One region of the Cupriavidus sp. 01T418 genome, then DNA from elsewhere that is predicted to be linked to it. Evidence: riboswitches for the same ligand, from Rfam matches in the RefSeq annotation. Region 1 holds a riboswitch; the other holds the start of a gene.
The links. Region 1 has a riboswitch for S-adenosylmethionine ahead of AC1DQ3_RS15565 (DUF3293 domain-containing protein). Riboswitches for the same ligand answer to the same signal wherever they lie in the genome.
Positions count from the first base shown of each region.

Region 2: another riboswitch for S-adenosylmethionine. It lies ahead of AC1DQ3_RS04105 (DUF3293 domain-containing protein); the one in region 1 lies ahead of AC1DQ3_RS15565 (DUF3293 domain-containing protein).

Region 1 is NZ_JBFTQG010000013.1:31,913-39,272, reverse strand. Features, by position in the region: gene AC1DQ3_RS15575 (hypothetical protein) at 232-576, opposite strand; gene AC1DQ3_RS15570 (DUF6946 family protein) at 717-1,442, opposite strand; SAM-I-IV-variant riboswitch at 1,554-1,666, shown strand; gene AC1DQ3_RS15565 (DUF3293 domain-containing protein) at 1,695-2,126, shown strand; gene AC1DQ3_RS15560 (ADP-ribosylglycohydrolase family protein) at 2,150-3,274, shown strand; partial or broken gene AC1DQ3_RS15555 (response regulator) at 3,287-3,487, opposite strand; gene AC1DQ3_RS15550 (outer membrane beta-barrel protein) at 3,938-5,404, shown strand; gene AC1DQ3_RS15545 (hypothetical protein) at 5,811-6,008, shown strand; gene AC1DQ3_RS15540 (nucleotide pyrophosphohydrolase) at 6,146-6,481, shown strand; gene AC1DQ3_RS15535 (ubiquitin family protein) at 6,757-7,026, shown strand; gene AC1DQ3_RS15530 (WD40/YVTN/BNR-like repeat-containing protein) at 7,075-7,360, shown strand, end outside.
Region 2 is NZ_JBFTQG010000002.1:426,389-433,748, forward strand. Features, by position in the region: gene hsdR (type I restriction-modification system endonuclease) at 1-327, shown strand, start outside; gene AC1DQ3_RS04095 (class I SAM-dependent DNA methyltransferase) at 337-1,776, shown strand; gene AC1DQ3_RS04100 (restriction endonuclease subunit S) at 1,773-3,119, shown strand; SAM-I-IV-variant riboswitch at 3,488-3,593, shown strand; gene AC1DQ3_RS04105 (DUF3293 domain-containing protein) at 3,622-4,050, shown strand; gene AC1DQ3_RS04110 (hypothetical protein) at 4,305-4,787, shown strand; gene metK (methionine adenosyltransferase) at 4,848-5,990, shown strand; gene AC1DQ3_RS04120 (ADP-ribosylglycohydrolase family protein) at 6,105-7,106, shown strand; gene AC1DQ3_RS04125 (hypothetical protein) at 7,188-7,360, shown strand, end outside.

The DNA.
Region 1 (7,360 bases):
ACTGGACGGGCGAATCCCGATCGAACTTGGAACGATCTTCATGCCCACTCAGCGGCCTCACCGGGTGAGCAGTTCTCGCTTCTCAGGGGCTGGCAACAGCGAAGCAGCCAGCGCTTCTTCGGCAATGGACAAGCCATGTTGCCGCATCGCGCCGCGACTGCCCTGGCAGTTAGCGCATTCCCGGCGATGTTCAAATCGTCGCTGTCTATGCGAAAGCCACCCGCACAGCTTTCATCTGACCTCCTTCTTGCACGCGTCGATGTGAAGCTGCTTCAGTTTCGCCGTCGACATCTTTGGCATGTCGTACGCAATGTTCGTTGCCTCGGTGGTCGTCGAGAGAAAGAGCCGGTCGCCCCCGCCAAGCTCGCTCGCTCGCTTCAATACATCTTCCCTGGGCACCCCCGTATCGCGTAGTTGCGCGGCGATGAACAGAAGGTCGGCGACGCACTGGCAGACTGACATTCTTTCTGCATTGCTTGTCTCACTTTGCCGCTGCTGCATTTGCGCACAGGCTTCGGCAGCGGCTAGCAGGGCGAAGGCTGCAATCACTCCGGCTCGTACAGCTTGGTGTTGCATGCTGGTTTCCCCGTTTTTTCTTATCGGGCGGCCTGGTCCTGCCAGCCAAATTCCCCTTTGTGACCATTATTTTCATGTGCAGGAAGCGATCTGTCTGGAACCGAACATTCGGTGCCGCGTTCTACGCGAAGGCGTCCTGCCTACCGCTCAAGATACGCCGAAGCCCCGCATATCCACCCCAGATGCAGTTCCGTCTTCGGCAGCCTTTTCGCGCGGTAAAAGCTGTTTGGCCTGGCATCCACGCCGAACAGCGCAGCGAACGCGCGATAGTCCTCAAACCAGGCATTGGTCGGGCTGAACGAGTGAACCAGCATCACTGCGTGATCCGCGTGAAAGCGCTCCGCTCTCCGGATCGCCGACGCAGTCCGGTGTAGCAGCTGATACCGGATCGACAAGGGGATCTCCGGCAGGCCAAGCGTTTCGGTGAGGAAATCAAGATGGGTATGCTTTCCCGGCGATCCCGATTCGAGCCACTCCGCCAGGGTGCGGTCGAAGGGTTCTCCAACTTTGCCTTCCACAGCGAAGGAGATCAGTTGGCCGTCGCATTTGCCCAGTACGCAGATGACGTTCCGTGATCTGGTGGTGCCGCGCGGGAACGCGACATGATGCTCGGGAATACCCGGCAGCAAGGCGGTGCCTCGCAGCGCCGGATAAGCCTCGATGGCGTTGGCGATCTCCACCGGGAAGCCATCGGCTTCCTGCCAGCAATGGGCCAGCGTGCGGGAGGAGTAGCCGGCTTTCCAATGCCTGACCAGATTTGCAAGAAAGGGTGCCCAGCTATCGGCCAGGGCGGTTGGAATGTAGATCCTGCTCATCTTTTTCTCTGCTGGAGAATGGCCTGCAGCGTCGACGCAGGCACGGTGCACGAGAGCAAGCTAGCATTGGCGGGTGGCGCTATATGTTCGGTCGCGAATATAGCCTTCGCCGTAGCCTTCTCCGCCCGTCCTTGACACGCAATCGGTCCACATGTTCCAATCTCCCGACATTCTGATTTGGGTCGACGCCCATGCCAACCTGCCTACCCGGGCAAGGTGGATCGCGAGAGCGGATGTGGTTCCTTGAAGCTTGAGGAACAACCAAGCGGGCACAGCGTCGACCCTCCTTGCAAGGAGGGTTTTTTGTTTTCTGCTTCAGTCATCGATCCCGAAACCATCCACGCTTACCTGGAGACGCACTATCACGTCCACGGCGGTGCGCCAGCCACATTGAGGGTCGGCGAGGCCAGCGCGTCGCTGGCTGCGTTGCACGACGCATCCGGCGTCAAGTGCAGCGCCTTCATCACCGCCTGGAATCCGTTCAGCCGGCAAGCTGCCGACGAAGCGGACAACGCGCGCCGCCAGGCGGCCTTGGCGGGCGAGCTGGCGCAACGCGGACTGACGTTCATCGATGGCATTGGCCAGCATCCCTCGAACGCATGGCCTGGCGAGCCCAGTCTCCTGGTGCTTGGGCTTGCGCTCGAAGACGCCAGGGCGCTCGGCGCCAGATATGAACAGAACGCGATCATCTGGTCGGGCGCCGATGCCGTGCCCCAGTTGATCCTCTTGCGTTAGGCCAAGGTGGAATGATGCAAGACATGCCTGTAACCCAACCCGCTTCCAACCCGACCTCACGCAGCCGCTTCCGAGGCTGCCTGCTCGGCGGCGCAGCCGGCGACGCGCTCGGCGCCCCCGTGGAGTTCATGACGCGCGCCGGGATCCTGGAACGCTTCGGCGCCGGCGGCATCACGGACTACGCCCCGGCTTACGGTGGCATCGGCACCATCACCGATGACACGCAGATGACGTTGTTCACCGGCGAAGGCCTGCTGCGTGCCTGGGTGCGGGGCACCGGCAAGGACATCACCAGCTATTCGAGCGTCGTCGCGCGCGCCTACTTGCGCTGGCTGCACACGCAAGGGATCCGGCCCGCATGGCATGCGGACGTCATCGCGGACAAGCCGGGATGGCTCTACCGGCAGGCAGCGCTGCACAGCCGCCGCGCACCGGGCAACACCTGCTTGTCCGCGCTGGAATCCATGATGACGCCGGGCGAGCCTGCGCGTAACGACAGCAAGGGCTGCGGCGGCGTCATGCGCGTGGCGCCGGCTGGCCTCTTCGCGTGGCGGCACCCGAATCCGCGAACGCCCCGGTACGCCTTTGCTCTCGGGACCGAGCTTGCCGCCCTCACCCACGGACATCCAAGCGGATCGCTGACGGGCGGCGTGCTGGCCGCGTTGATCCACGAACTGGCGGACGGCGCGACGCTGCCTGCCGCCCTGGCGACGGCCAAGGCATGCCTGTGCGCGCAGTCGGACCACGAGGAAACGCTGCTGGCCATCATGCATGCGGAGCAGCTTGCGGGCTCCGGCGTGGCGCACGAGGATGCCGTCGCCCGCCTCGGTGAAGGCTGGGTCGCCGAGGAAGCGCTGGCGATCTCCATTTACTGTGCCCTTGTCGCGCGCGATTTTCGTCATGGGGTTGTGCTGGCGGTGAACCATAACGGCGACTCGGATTCGACTGGCGCGATCACCGGCAACCTGCTGGGCGCGCTGCTCGGCGAGGAAGCGATTCCGGCGCAATGGCTGGAGCCACTGGAACTGCGTGAGGTCATCGCCGAGCTTGCTGATGACCTGGGCGCGTTCCCGGGGTGGGAAATCGGCATCGATGCCGAGGACGCGGATCTGGTTCAACGGATCTGGAGCAAGTATCCTGGGCTTTGAATAGGCGTCAGCGTCAGCATCAAGTATCTGTATCCTGGCGTCTTCCGTGACGGACTCCGAGATGGCGAGGATGGGCACGCTGGACCATCTGCGGATTTCGTCGAGTACGAGCCTGCCGTTCACATCTGGCAGGCGGATATCAAGCACAATCAAGTCAGGTCGCCTTGAGCCCGCCAGCTTGATGCCCTCCGTGCCGCTTCCGGTCACGAGCACCCGATATCCCTATCCGCCCGGAAAGCGCCGCAAGTTGAATTGCATGGAGCGCTCACTGTCGATCACGCGTACACAATTCATTGTTTGTGCAACACCCACTTTCTTTCGGTGGCTGTGTTAAACCGGAATCCAAATAAAAAATGGATAAAAATTGGCGTGATCATGTATTGATAATATAAAAAATCGCCGGCGAATCTTTATGCCAAACCAATATTTTCGCCAATCGGGTGCTGCGGAGACGCTGTTAACAAATATTTTATATCGCATCGCAGCATTTTTAACTAACTTTTAATTCGGCAAATGGCTAAATCGCTGCCAACGTAAAGCAGACCCAGGGGAGTCTTTCCAAGCATTACGTTAAGGAGAATTCACAAAACGGGCCCCCCATTTCAGCGAATCTCGAACATGTCGACGTTCAAAGTAGAAAAACAAACAAGGCTCACAGGGCTCATGTCGGCCTTGCTTGGCGTACTGAGCCTCGTAGTCGGTCAGGGCGCCTTTGCCGAAGATGCGGCAACTGCCGCCAAACCGGAATCCAGCAGCTTCGTTGGCAAATTCATCGGTGCGTATACGGACGGCTCGCAGGCGATGCCTGACACGCCGTGGCCTTTTACAGGCGATGGCGGCAGCGGCGGCGATGCGCCCGAGTTGCGCAAGCTTCCCGCGCCGCAGAACTCGCCGCCGTTCCCCTACGGTGAATATCAGATGGGCGGCACGCCTACCATCGGCGACCGCAATAACGCACTGGTCTATCCACTGATGAAGGCACTGGGCGAGTCCTCCGATTTCTGGAAGGATTCGCGCACGCAGATCAGCGGCTGGGTGGAAATCGGCGGCAATATGAGCACATCGCAGCGGCAGCCGGGCAACCGCTACACCAATGCGCCGGCTGCCTACGACCAGATCCCCAACTCGGTGCAGCTGCACCAGGCGGACCTGCGCGTGACGCGCCTGCCCGACACGTATCAGACCGACCACGTCGACTTCGGCTTCCGCTTCGACCTGTTGTACGGCATGGACTACCGCTTTACCACCATGAAGGGGTTCTGGAGCAACCAGTTGCTCAGCAAGAACAAGCAATACGGTTTCGATATGCCGATGGCGTATGTCGATACCTACATTCCCGGCATTGCGCAGGGCATGAACATCCGCGTGGGCCGCTTTATCTCGCTGCCCGACATCGAAGCCCAGCTGGCGCCGGACAATTACATGTTCAGCCACTCGCTGCTCTACTCGTATGACCCCTATACGCAGGTCGGCGTGGTCGATTCCATCAAGCTGAACAAAAACTGGACGGTGCAGTTCGGCCTGACCGGTGGTAACGATACCTTGCCCGGTACCTCGGGCTCGAAGCTTTCGCCGCTGCTCTGCGCGCAGTGGATCAACGATGCAAATTCGGACTCGATCTATGGCTGCGCGAACTCGATCAATGGCGCCAACTATGCCTACAACAACGTCAACCAGTGGGTGGCAACCTGGAGTCACCGCTTTAGCCAGACGCTGAACAACGCGGTCGAGGCGTGGTACATGAAAGAGAACAACGTCCCCGTCTGTACCGGCCAGGTTGGCAGCGACGGTCCGGCGACCCCCAACGGCTGCCTGAACAGCACCTACTTTACCGACCCGAGCAGGCGCTTCAACACCAGCGAAATTGCAGTCGTGGACTATCTGAACTGGCAGTTCAGCTCGAAGGATAGTATTTCGGCCCGCCTCGAATACATGGACGACCGCCAAGGGCAGCGCACGGGTACGCCGGCCAGATACTGGGGTGAAGCGCTGAGCTGGACACACTTCTTCAATCAGTCGCTCCTGTTCCGACCCGAGATCAACCGCTACACGGCGAGCAGCCCTGCCTTCAACGGCGGCACGAAACGGGTGCAGACCATGGTGGCGGCCGATTTGATCATGAGGTTCTGAACAATAAAGGAAGCGTGTGACTTACCCCGGCACCCTGCGTAGCGGAACACTTATGGCTGGCGCCATCATCATGGCCTGCGCTCTCGGCATCGGGGCCATCAGGGGCGTTGGCATCGGAATGACGGGGAAAAGGGTGGCCGGCTCCGTGCCGGTCGCCCCGGCTATATCGGTAGCGCCGTCGGTCGCCCGCGCGGTCGACGCCGAGATGCCAGGAAACCCACGCATCCGGCGCCCGCCCCGTCGTCTTGCATGGTCGGACATTGTTCCGGCATACAGGCCGCCGCAGCGCTGCAGCGTGCTGGCAACGGCCGGATCGCCCTTGCCCGCATGCGGCTATGGCGACTGGCCCGCATGAAAATCGACATCTGACACTTGACACTTTGCACTCGTCAAAAGGAGTCTTGCAATGAAGAGGTTTACGTTAGCCCTGCTCACGCTGGTTCCCGTTCTGGTACTGCCCGTCCAGGCCCACGCGTTTCACGATCTGGCACAGCAGAAGGTGATCGACAAGGCCATGGCGGACAAGAGGCAGGCGAAAGCGGGGCCGGCCAGCGGCGCGGTACCGGCCCCCCTGCTGGCGAAGGGGCATGCAGGCCATCCCTGAATCACGGTGGAAGCATTGGCGTGCTGATCGTGGCGGCACGCAGGGCAAGGCATGGCGGCGGCGGGGTGGCTACTGGATACGTGGACGAACGGATATGGTTCAATATGCGTCGCAAGACCACTTCGTTCCTCCACGCCATGACCTTGATCGACATTAAAAACCTCCAGCAAGCCGCTGCCGCATTCGGCGAGGCGCGCGGCTGGGGTCAGTACCACAGCCCCAAGAACCTGGCCATGGCGCTCAGCGTGGAAGTGGCCGAACTGGTCGAGATCTTCCAGTGGAAGACCGAGGACGAAGCGCGCGAGATCATGTCCACCGATGAGCGCGAGCATGTGGAGCAGGAACTGGCGGACATCACGATCTACCTGGCGCAGTTGCTCAGCGAACTCAATGTGGACCTGGATGCGGCGGTGAAAGCCAAGATGAAAATGAATGCGCTGAAGTATCCGCTGAAGACCGGCGGCGCGGGTTGAGATAGTGCGACGCTCAGGCCATACGTTGCGGCCAACAGGGATGTGCACCGCTGATGTGGCCGATGGTTTGCTCCCCTCGCCTCCGGGGGCCGCGCTGCTGCAGGCTGCAAGCGCGCCGGGCACGCAGGATTGCTTCGGATGCTGCATTGCAATATGGCGAACACGTGCGCGATAGCGCATTCCGCCCGTTCAAGGAGCGCAACCGCACGCTCATTACCCACATTATTTCCTACACTGCAAGACGTTCGCATCCATCGCCAGCGGGACCGCCAGCCATGACACGACTCGTCTTTGCCGCCGCCATCCAGCGCCATGTCCCCAGCCCGGAACGCGAAGTGTCCGCGGCTACCGTGTGTGCCGCCCTGGAACGCGCTTTCAGTGAGCAGCCGGAACTGCGCGGCTATATCCTCGACGACCAGGGCCAGTTGCGGCGGCACGTGGCCGTCTTTGTCGACGGCTCCGCCATTCGGGACCGCCGGCGCTTGAGTGACCGCGTAGGCGAGTGCAGCCAGATCTACGTGGTGCAGGCGCTGTCTGGCGGTTGACGATGCGCGGTGCCGTCGAAGGCACGCCACTGAAGTCTGGAGTCCAGCATGAGCGATCGGCTTCTCGTTGGCACGCGCAAGGGCTTGCTGATGTTGCAGCGCGACAGCGCCGGCGCATGGCGGCAGGACTCGGTGCATTTCCTGGGCGAGCCGGTCAGCATGGTGCTGGCCGATCCGCGCGACGGCACCTTGTATGCGGCGCTCAACCTCGGGCACTTCGGCGTCAAGCTATGGCGGCGCCGGGCGCGCGGCACGGAGTGGGGCGCGTGCACGGTGCCGGTTTATCCGCCGCAGCCGGAGCCGGAGAAGCACCGCGAATCCACCCCGGACGGCG
Region 2 (7,360 bases), on a different contig from region 1:
TCAAACCACGAGATCGCCGCGCGCGTGCTCGGGTTCGTCCGTCAGGCTGCCTTAGGCGATCCGCTGATGTCGTTCGACCAGCGCGTGGACGATGCAGTACGGCGCATCAGCCAGCAGCGCAAGCTAACGCCGGTCCAGCAGGACTGGCTCAAGCGGCTGGCCAAGCAAGTCAAGGCGAACATCGTGTTGGACGAAGCCATGATCAATGAAGGGCCGTTCGGGCAGCAGGGCGGATTCCGGCGTCTCAATCAAATTTTCGACCAGCAGCTCAATGATGTGCTGGCCGACATGAACGAAGCCATTTGGCAGCTTGCTGCCAATCAATAAGAAGGACCAATGAGCAACATCACCAACGACATTGTCGCCAAGCTGTGGAACCTGTGTCACGTCCTGCGCGACGACGGCGTGACCTATCATCAGTACGTCACCGAGCTGACCTATCTACTGTTCCTGAAGATGGCCAAGGAAACCGGCACCGAGGACAAGCTCCCGGCCGGCTATCGATGGGACGACCTGGAGTGCCAGGCCGCGCCCGAGCGGCTGGAATTCTACAAGGTCATGCTGATCCACCTTGGTACGCACGGTTCCCTGATCACGCAGGAGATCTTTGCCAACGCCAGTTCCTTCATCAAGAAGCCGGCGACTCTGACCGGGCTGGTCAGCGCCATCGACGAGATCGACTGGTATTCGGCCAAGGTTGAGGGCCTTGGCGACCTCTACGAAGGCTTGCTGGAGAAAAACGCCAACGAAAAGAAGTCCGGCGCCGGCCAGTACTTCACGCCGCGCGTGCTAATTGACAGCATGGTCGCGTTGATGCAGCCGCAACTGAGCGAGCAGATCCAGGATCCGGCGGCCGGTACCGGCGGCTTCCTGATCGCCTCGAACCATTACATCCGCGAGCGCAACGACATTGAGGCACTGGATCAGAAGGTGTACAAGGCCTATCGCCGTCAGTTCCACGGGATGGAACTCGTGCAGGACACTCACCGTCTCGGCCTGATGAACCTGATGCTGCATGACCTGGAGTCGGACGAGAACAGTGGCATCCGGTTCGGTGACACGCTGTCGAGCGAGGGCCAGCAACTGCCCAAGGCCAACCTGATCCTGACTAACCCGCCGTTCGGCACCAAGAAGGGCGGCGGCCTGCCGACTCGTGATGATTTCACCTACCCGACCAGTAACAAGCAACTGGCCTTCCTGCAGCATGTCTATCGAGCGCTCAAACCTGGCGGCCGGGCGGCGGTGGTGCTGCCGGACAATGTGCTGTTCGAGGCGAACATCGGCGCGGAGATTCGCCGTGACCTGATGGACAAGTGCAATCTGCATACCATCCTGCGTCTGCCCACGGGCATTTTCTACGCCCAAAGCGTGAAGACCAACGTGCTGTTCTTTACCCGCGGCAAGACCGAGAAGGGCAACACCACCGGCGTGTGGGTGTACGACTTGCGCGCGAACATGCCCCAATTCGGTAAGCGCACGCCGCTAACCCGTGCTCACTTTGCCGAATTCGAGAAGGCTTATGGCAGCCAGCCGGACGGGCGTGCCCAGCGCAGGGACACGGGCGCTGAGGGGCGGTTCCGTTATTTCAGCCGCGAGGACATCACCAAGCGTGGCGACAGTCTGGACATTGCCTGGCTGAAGGACGAGGACGAAAACGGCGGCGAACTGAGGAAGCCGAAGGTGCTGGCACAGGAGGCGATGGCCGAGTTGGAAGGCGCGCTGGAGGAGTTGCGCGGCTTGATGGAGGAACTGGGTGTGGAGGCGGTAGAGGAATGAGTGAATTTCCGCAAGGGTGGTTGGAAACGACGCTGGGCGAAGTCATTGACTACGGGGTGACCATCAAGGCTGAGCCGGATGAAATCGCGGACGACGCGTGGATTCTGGAGCTTGAGGACATCGAGAAGGACACGTCGAGGATTGTCGGTCGTTTTACCTTCGGGGATCGCCAGTCCAAGAGCACGAAGAACAGCTTCGTGAAGGGAGATGTGCTCTACGGGAAATTGCGACCATACTTGAACAAGGTTGTGATCGCCGACTCTGATGGTTTCTGCACCACTGAAATCGTGCCAATCAAGCGGACCAGTGCCACGGACAATCGCTACGTTTTCTACTGGCTCAAGAATCCGCGCTTTCTCGATTACGCGGCAGAAGTCAGTCATGGATTGAACATGCCACGTCTCGGCACGGACGCAGGGAAGAAGGCGCCATTCGTGCTTGCGCCCCTACACGAACAAAAGCGCATCGCCGACAAACTCGACGCCGTGCTGGCCCGCGTGGATGCAGCTCGCGCTCGACTGGAGCGCGTGCCGGCGCTGCTCAAGCGCTTCCGGCACTCCGTGCTGGCGGCTGCCATCAGCGGGGAGCTGACGGAGGAATGGCGGTTGGAGTGCGGGTTGTTGAAGGAGTGGAGTTCCGTTGACGTGCAGGCTGTTGCCCAAGTCGGCACTGGATCTACGCCATTGCGTTCGAATCCTGCCTTCTATGCGCCGCAGGGCACGCCGTGGATTACCAGTGCCGCCACTTCCAAGCGTTTCGTAACTGCAGCAGATGAGTTTGTGACCGATGAGGCAATCAGAGCGCATAGGCTGAAAATCTATCCAGCCGGCACATTGTTGATTGCTTTGTATGGCGAAGGCAAAACACGGGGCCAAGTAACGGAATTAGCAATTCCGGCCACAATCAATCAGGCCTGTGCTGCGGTGCAAGTTGATCAAGCAAAAGCGGATAGGCGCTATGTGCGCCTGACGCTTGAGGCCAACTATTACGAGATGCGTGATTTGGCAGAGGGAGGGAATCAGCCAAACCTTAACCTTTCGAAGGTGAAAGAATTCCCAATGTCACTGCCATCGCTCCAAGAGCAACGCGAAATCATCCGCCGGGTCGAGTCTCTGTTCGGCCTCGCTGACAAGGTACAGGTCCAATACGAGCGCGCCCGCGAACGCCTTGACAAGCTCATCCCCGCGCTGCTGACGAAGGCCTTTCGAGGTGAACTGGTGCCGCAGGATCCGAGCGACGAGTCGGCCGAGAAGCTGCTGGAGCGGGTGAGGGCGGAGTCGGCGGCGTTTGCTGCGCCGGGTAGGAGGCGGGTTAAGCGATCCTGCGGCTCACTGGATTCATGAGGCTAGCTAGAGCCAACGCTCGCGGGTGCAGACGTACGGGATGTCACGTGCCAGTGTCCGATTAGCTTGTCAGGCATAAGGTCCAGGCTTTCATTGCGAACAACGTGAAGAGTCGCGAACGGTGGCCCCAATTTGTCATGGACCGCAAGCTACTAGGACTCTTTGCAAACCGCAGCAATGCCGGCATAGCCCTGCACTCAAGTGCAACGGAATCCGCCCACCACTGGCCCGCTTTGGAGAACTGCGCGAGGTGATGTAGGCCGCGGGCAAAGTTGTGGATCTGGGTTTCATCTCCGTGTTAGTTTGCACGGAATTCTGCCCCCGACAATGTCGGCGCTTGACGTACTGCGATAGCGTGTGCTCTAATAGACGAACATTATGAATTGGGTCGACGCCCATGCCAACCTGCCTCCCCGGGCAAGGTGGATCGCGAAAGCGGATGTGGCTCCTGTAGGAGCAACCAAGCGGGTAACGCGTCGACCCTCCTTCAACGGAGGGTTTTTTGTTTTCTGACTCGGAAATTCCTAAAGACATCATCCAGGCTTATCTGGAAACCCACTACCACGTGCACGGCGGCACCCCGCCCACCCAGAAGGTGGGCGAGGCCAACCCCGTGCTGGCTGCACTGCACGATACGGACGGCGTGGCCTGCAGCGCCTTCATCACGGCGTGCAATCCCTTTAGCGAGCAGCGGGAGCCGGCCTGCAATCTTGAGCGGCAGCGGGCATTGGCGCACACCCTGCAGCAACGCGGATTCCGCTTCATCGGCGGCATCGGCCAGCATCCTGTCAATGGATGGCCGGGCGAGGAGAGCTTCCTTACGCTTGGCCTTGCCTTGGACGACGCGAAGGCACTGGGTACGCAATTCGGCCAGAACGCCATCGTCCGGTCCGGCGCGGATGCCATGCCGCAATTGATTCTCTTGCGATAGTTTTAGACAGACTCGGATTGAGAAACGGCTGGTCTGCCGCCCCGCATGGGGGAATGGACCGGGGGATTTGTTCCAGCTTGCCGCCCCCGACAATTCGTCAAACGCGGCTAAACAGGAGATCGAGATGCCTGCCATCCCTACTTGCCTCCCAGCCGTCCGCCGGGACGCGACTGCTTCATACCTACCCCAGGCCCAGTACCTCGCTGGTGAGAGGCATCCGGCGTTGCCGCAGCCCATTCCCGCGGTGTTGACGCATGCCCGCTGACGACTGCATGCCGAAGGCGGGGGATATGTCTCACGCCACCATCACCGTCGACGACGACGCTTTACGCAGGCACAGCTTCGATCTGGTGCATTTCCCTATGTACCTGGCGCAGCGTGTGCCGCAGCGTGTGCGCGTCGAAATCATCGGAGACCACGAACAGGCCGATCTGATGGGGCTCTACACCAATGCCAGCCAAGAGCGAAGCCGGAAGTACGCGAAGCTGATCGCCGACGAGCACGGATGCGTGACGAAGAGCGACGCGTTCTTCCATGCTGTCCACGCGGCTTTTTCGGCCAGTGCGGGAGAGCTGACCTACCTCGGCTTCTCGCGCGCGGGGCCACCGGTCTACGCCCCGCTGTTTGCGTTGGCGATCTTCTATAGGAAGTACGGCCGCGGGCTATACAAAGCCGGCCAGGTCCTTCCTACACCCTGGCCCGAGCTGACCTTCGGCTATACGTTTTCCATTCGATGACAACGGGTGGAGCCCTAGTGCTGCCGACAGCAAGCGGGCGCGGCACAACAGGAGAGATTCATGACAATTCGCAACGGGCTTTTTTCCTCGGAGTCGGTTTCCGCCGGCCATCCGGACAAGTTGGCCGACCGCATTTCCGATCGCATCCTGGATGCCTTCCTGGCGCGCGATCCTCATGCGCGGGTTGCTTGCGAGACGCTGTTAGCGGACCAGTGCGTGGTCGTAGCCGGCGAGTTCAAGACGCGACGCCGCGATGATTTCGAGGCGGTGCGAGAGTCGGCCGAGGCGCTGGTGCGCGAGGTGCTGCGCGAAACGGGCTACCGCGATGCCGAAACGGGCATCGACCCGCAGCACTGCGAAGTCCAGATCCGCTTCAATGGCCAGTCGCAGGACATCAACCAAGGTGTCGATCGCGCCGACGGCATCCTGGGCGCGGGGGACCAGGGGCTAATGTTCGGCTATGCCACCGACGAGACGCCGGAGCTGATGCCGGCGCCGATCGTCTACGCGCACCGGCTCGTGCGGCGCCAGGCCGAACTGCGGGAGCAGGGCATCGTGCCCTGGCTTCAGCCGGATGCGAAGTCGCAGGTGAGCATCCGCTACGTCGACGGCCGCCCCACGCAGATTGAGGCCGTGGTGCTATCGACGCAGCATGATGCGGGCATCGAGTTGGAAGCGCTGCGCGCCGCGGTGCTGGAGCATGTGATCGAGCCGGTGATCCCGGCGCACTTCCGCGCCAAAGGACTGCGCCGCCTGATCAACCCGACCGGGCGCTTCGTCACAGGTGGCCCGAAGGGCGATGCTGGACTGACTGGCCGCAAGATCATCGTCGACACCTATGGCGGCGCGGCGCCCCATGGCGGCGGCGCCTTCTCCGGTAAGGACCCCTCCAAGGTGGACCGCTCGGCGGCCTATATGGCTCGTTACCTAGCGAGGCAGGTCGTGGCGCGCGGCTGGGCGCGGCGTGCCCTGGTGCAGCTCGCCTACGCGATCGGCGAGGCGGAGCCGGTCAGCTTCCTGGTCGAGACGTACGGGACCGAGGTCGAATCACGGCGCGACATCGCTGCCGAGCTTGCGCGCGAGTTCGACCTGCGGCCGCAGGGGATCATTGAAACCCTGGACCTGCTGCGTCCTATCTACTATCCGACCGCGGCCTACGGCCATTTCGGCCGGGAGGATGTCAGTCTGCCTTGGGAACAGTGATGGGATGACCCGCGCGAGAGCGCTGCCAGGCCTGCGGGCCATGAGTGCAAAAGATAGGGTGGCAATCGCCGACGAGGCGGATGTCGCAAGGAAGACAGTCAAGGAGGATACCGAATGAGCCATGATGGATTTTTGGGGTTGGCACAGTGGCACCCCGCCCATGCCAAGCTGGGTGGCCTTGTGGGCGTGCTGGTGGGCGATGCGCTTGGCGTACCGTATGAGTTTCACCCAGCGCAGCAGTTGCCGGCGCGCAAGGCCATCGAGATGCAGCCGCCAGCTGGATTTCCGCGCGCGCACACCGGTGTGCCGATAGGGACCTGGTCCGACGACGGTGCGCAGGCCCTGTGTCTGCTGGCCACCCTGGTCGAGCACGAACACTTCTCGCTGGTCGATTTCGCCGACCGGCTGCTGCGCTGGCTGGACCGTGGCTATCTGGCCGTTGATGGGCGGGTCTTCGATGTCGGCATCCAGACTGCCGACGCACTGGACAATCTGCGCGACGGCGCGTCGCCGCGTGAATCGGGTGGGGCCGATGTCATGGACAATGGCAACGGCAGTCTAATGCGCTGTCTGCCCTTGGCGCTTCTGCATGCGGGGACCGACTCGGCACTCGTGCGCGGGGCCCACCTGCAATCGCTACCCACGCATGCCCATGCGCGCTCGCAGGTCGCGTGCGCTTTCTATTGTCTGGTCGCCACCGGCTATCTGCGCGGTCTGGCGGACCCGTGGGCATCCGCAGACAGTCGTCTCGAAACGGTCTATAAAGCGTGGCCCGATGAGCGGAAAGGCAGCGAATATCTCCGCGAGTTGGACATCCTGCGAGGTTTCCCGAAACATGACGCGCCGCGTGGCACGGGCTACGTGCTCGACACGATCTGGTCGGCGCGGCGCGCGCTCGAAGAGTCGACGTTCGAGGACGTCGTCAGGACGGCCGTCCTGTTCGGAAATGACACCGATACGACCGCCTGCGTCGCAGGGGGCCTGGCCGGCATCCGCTTCGGGCTGGGCGGTATTCCGACGCGATGGCTTAAGCAGCTACGTGGATTTGAGATTGCTGCGCCGTTGACTTCTGCGTTGCTCGCAAAAGGTCAAGAAGAAGGCGCTCATGGAACCTGATGGGATTGCCACCGGTCTGGGATTCCATTCGACCATCTTCACAACCGGACAGCGTCAACCAACTGAAGATGGAAGGCTGACATGAGCGAGCCTCTTGAAGCAGAGATGGTGCGGGCGCTGCTTTTGAAGCAACTAGACGCGCAGGGTGTCGGGCATTCCGCCGACTTCCCGAGCCTGCTGCCGGCGCTGTCGCTGCCGAGGCATGCCGTCATGAAGAGGAAGCTCCTGCACTCAAGTGCAAACCGCAGCAATGC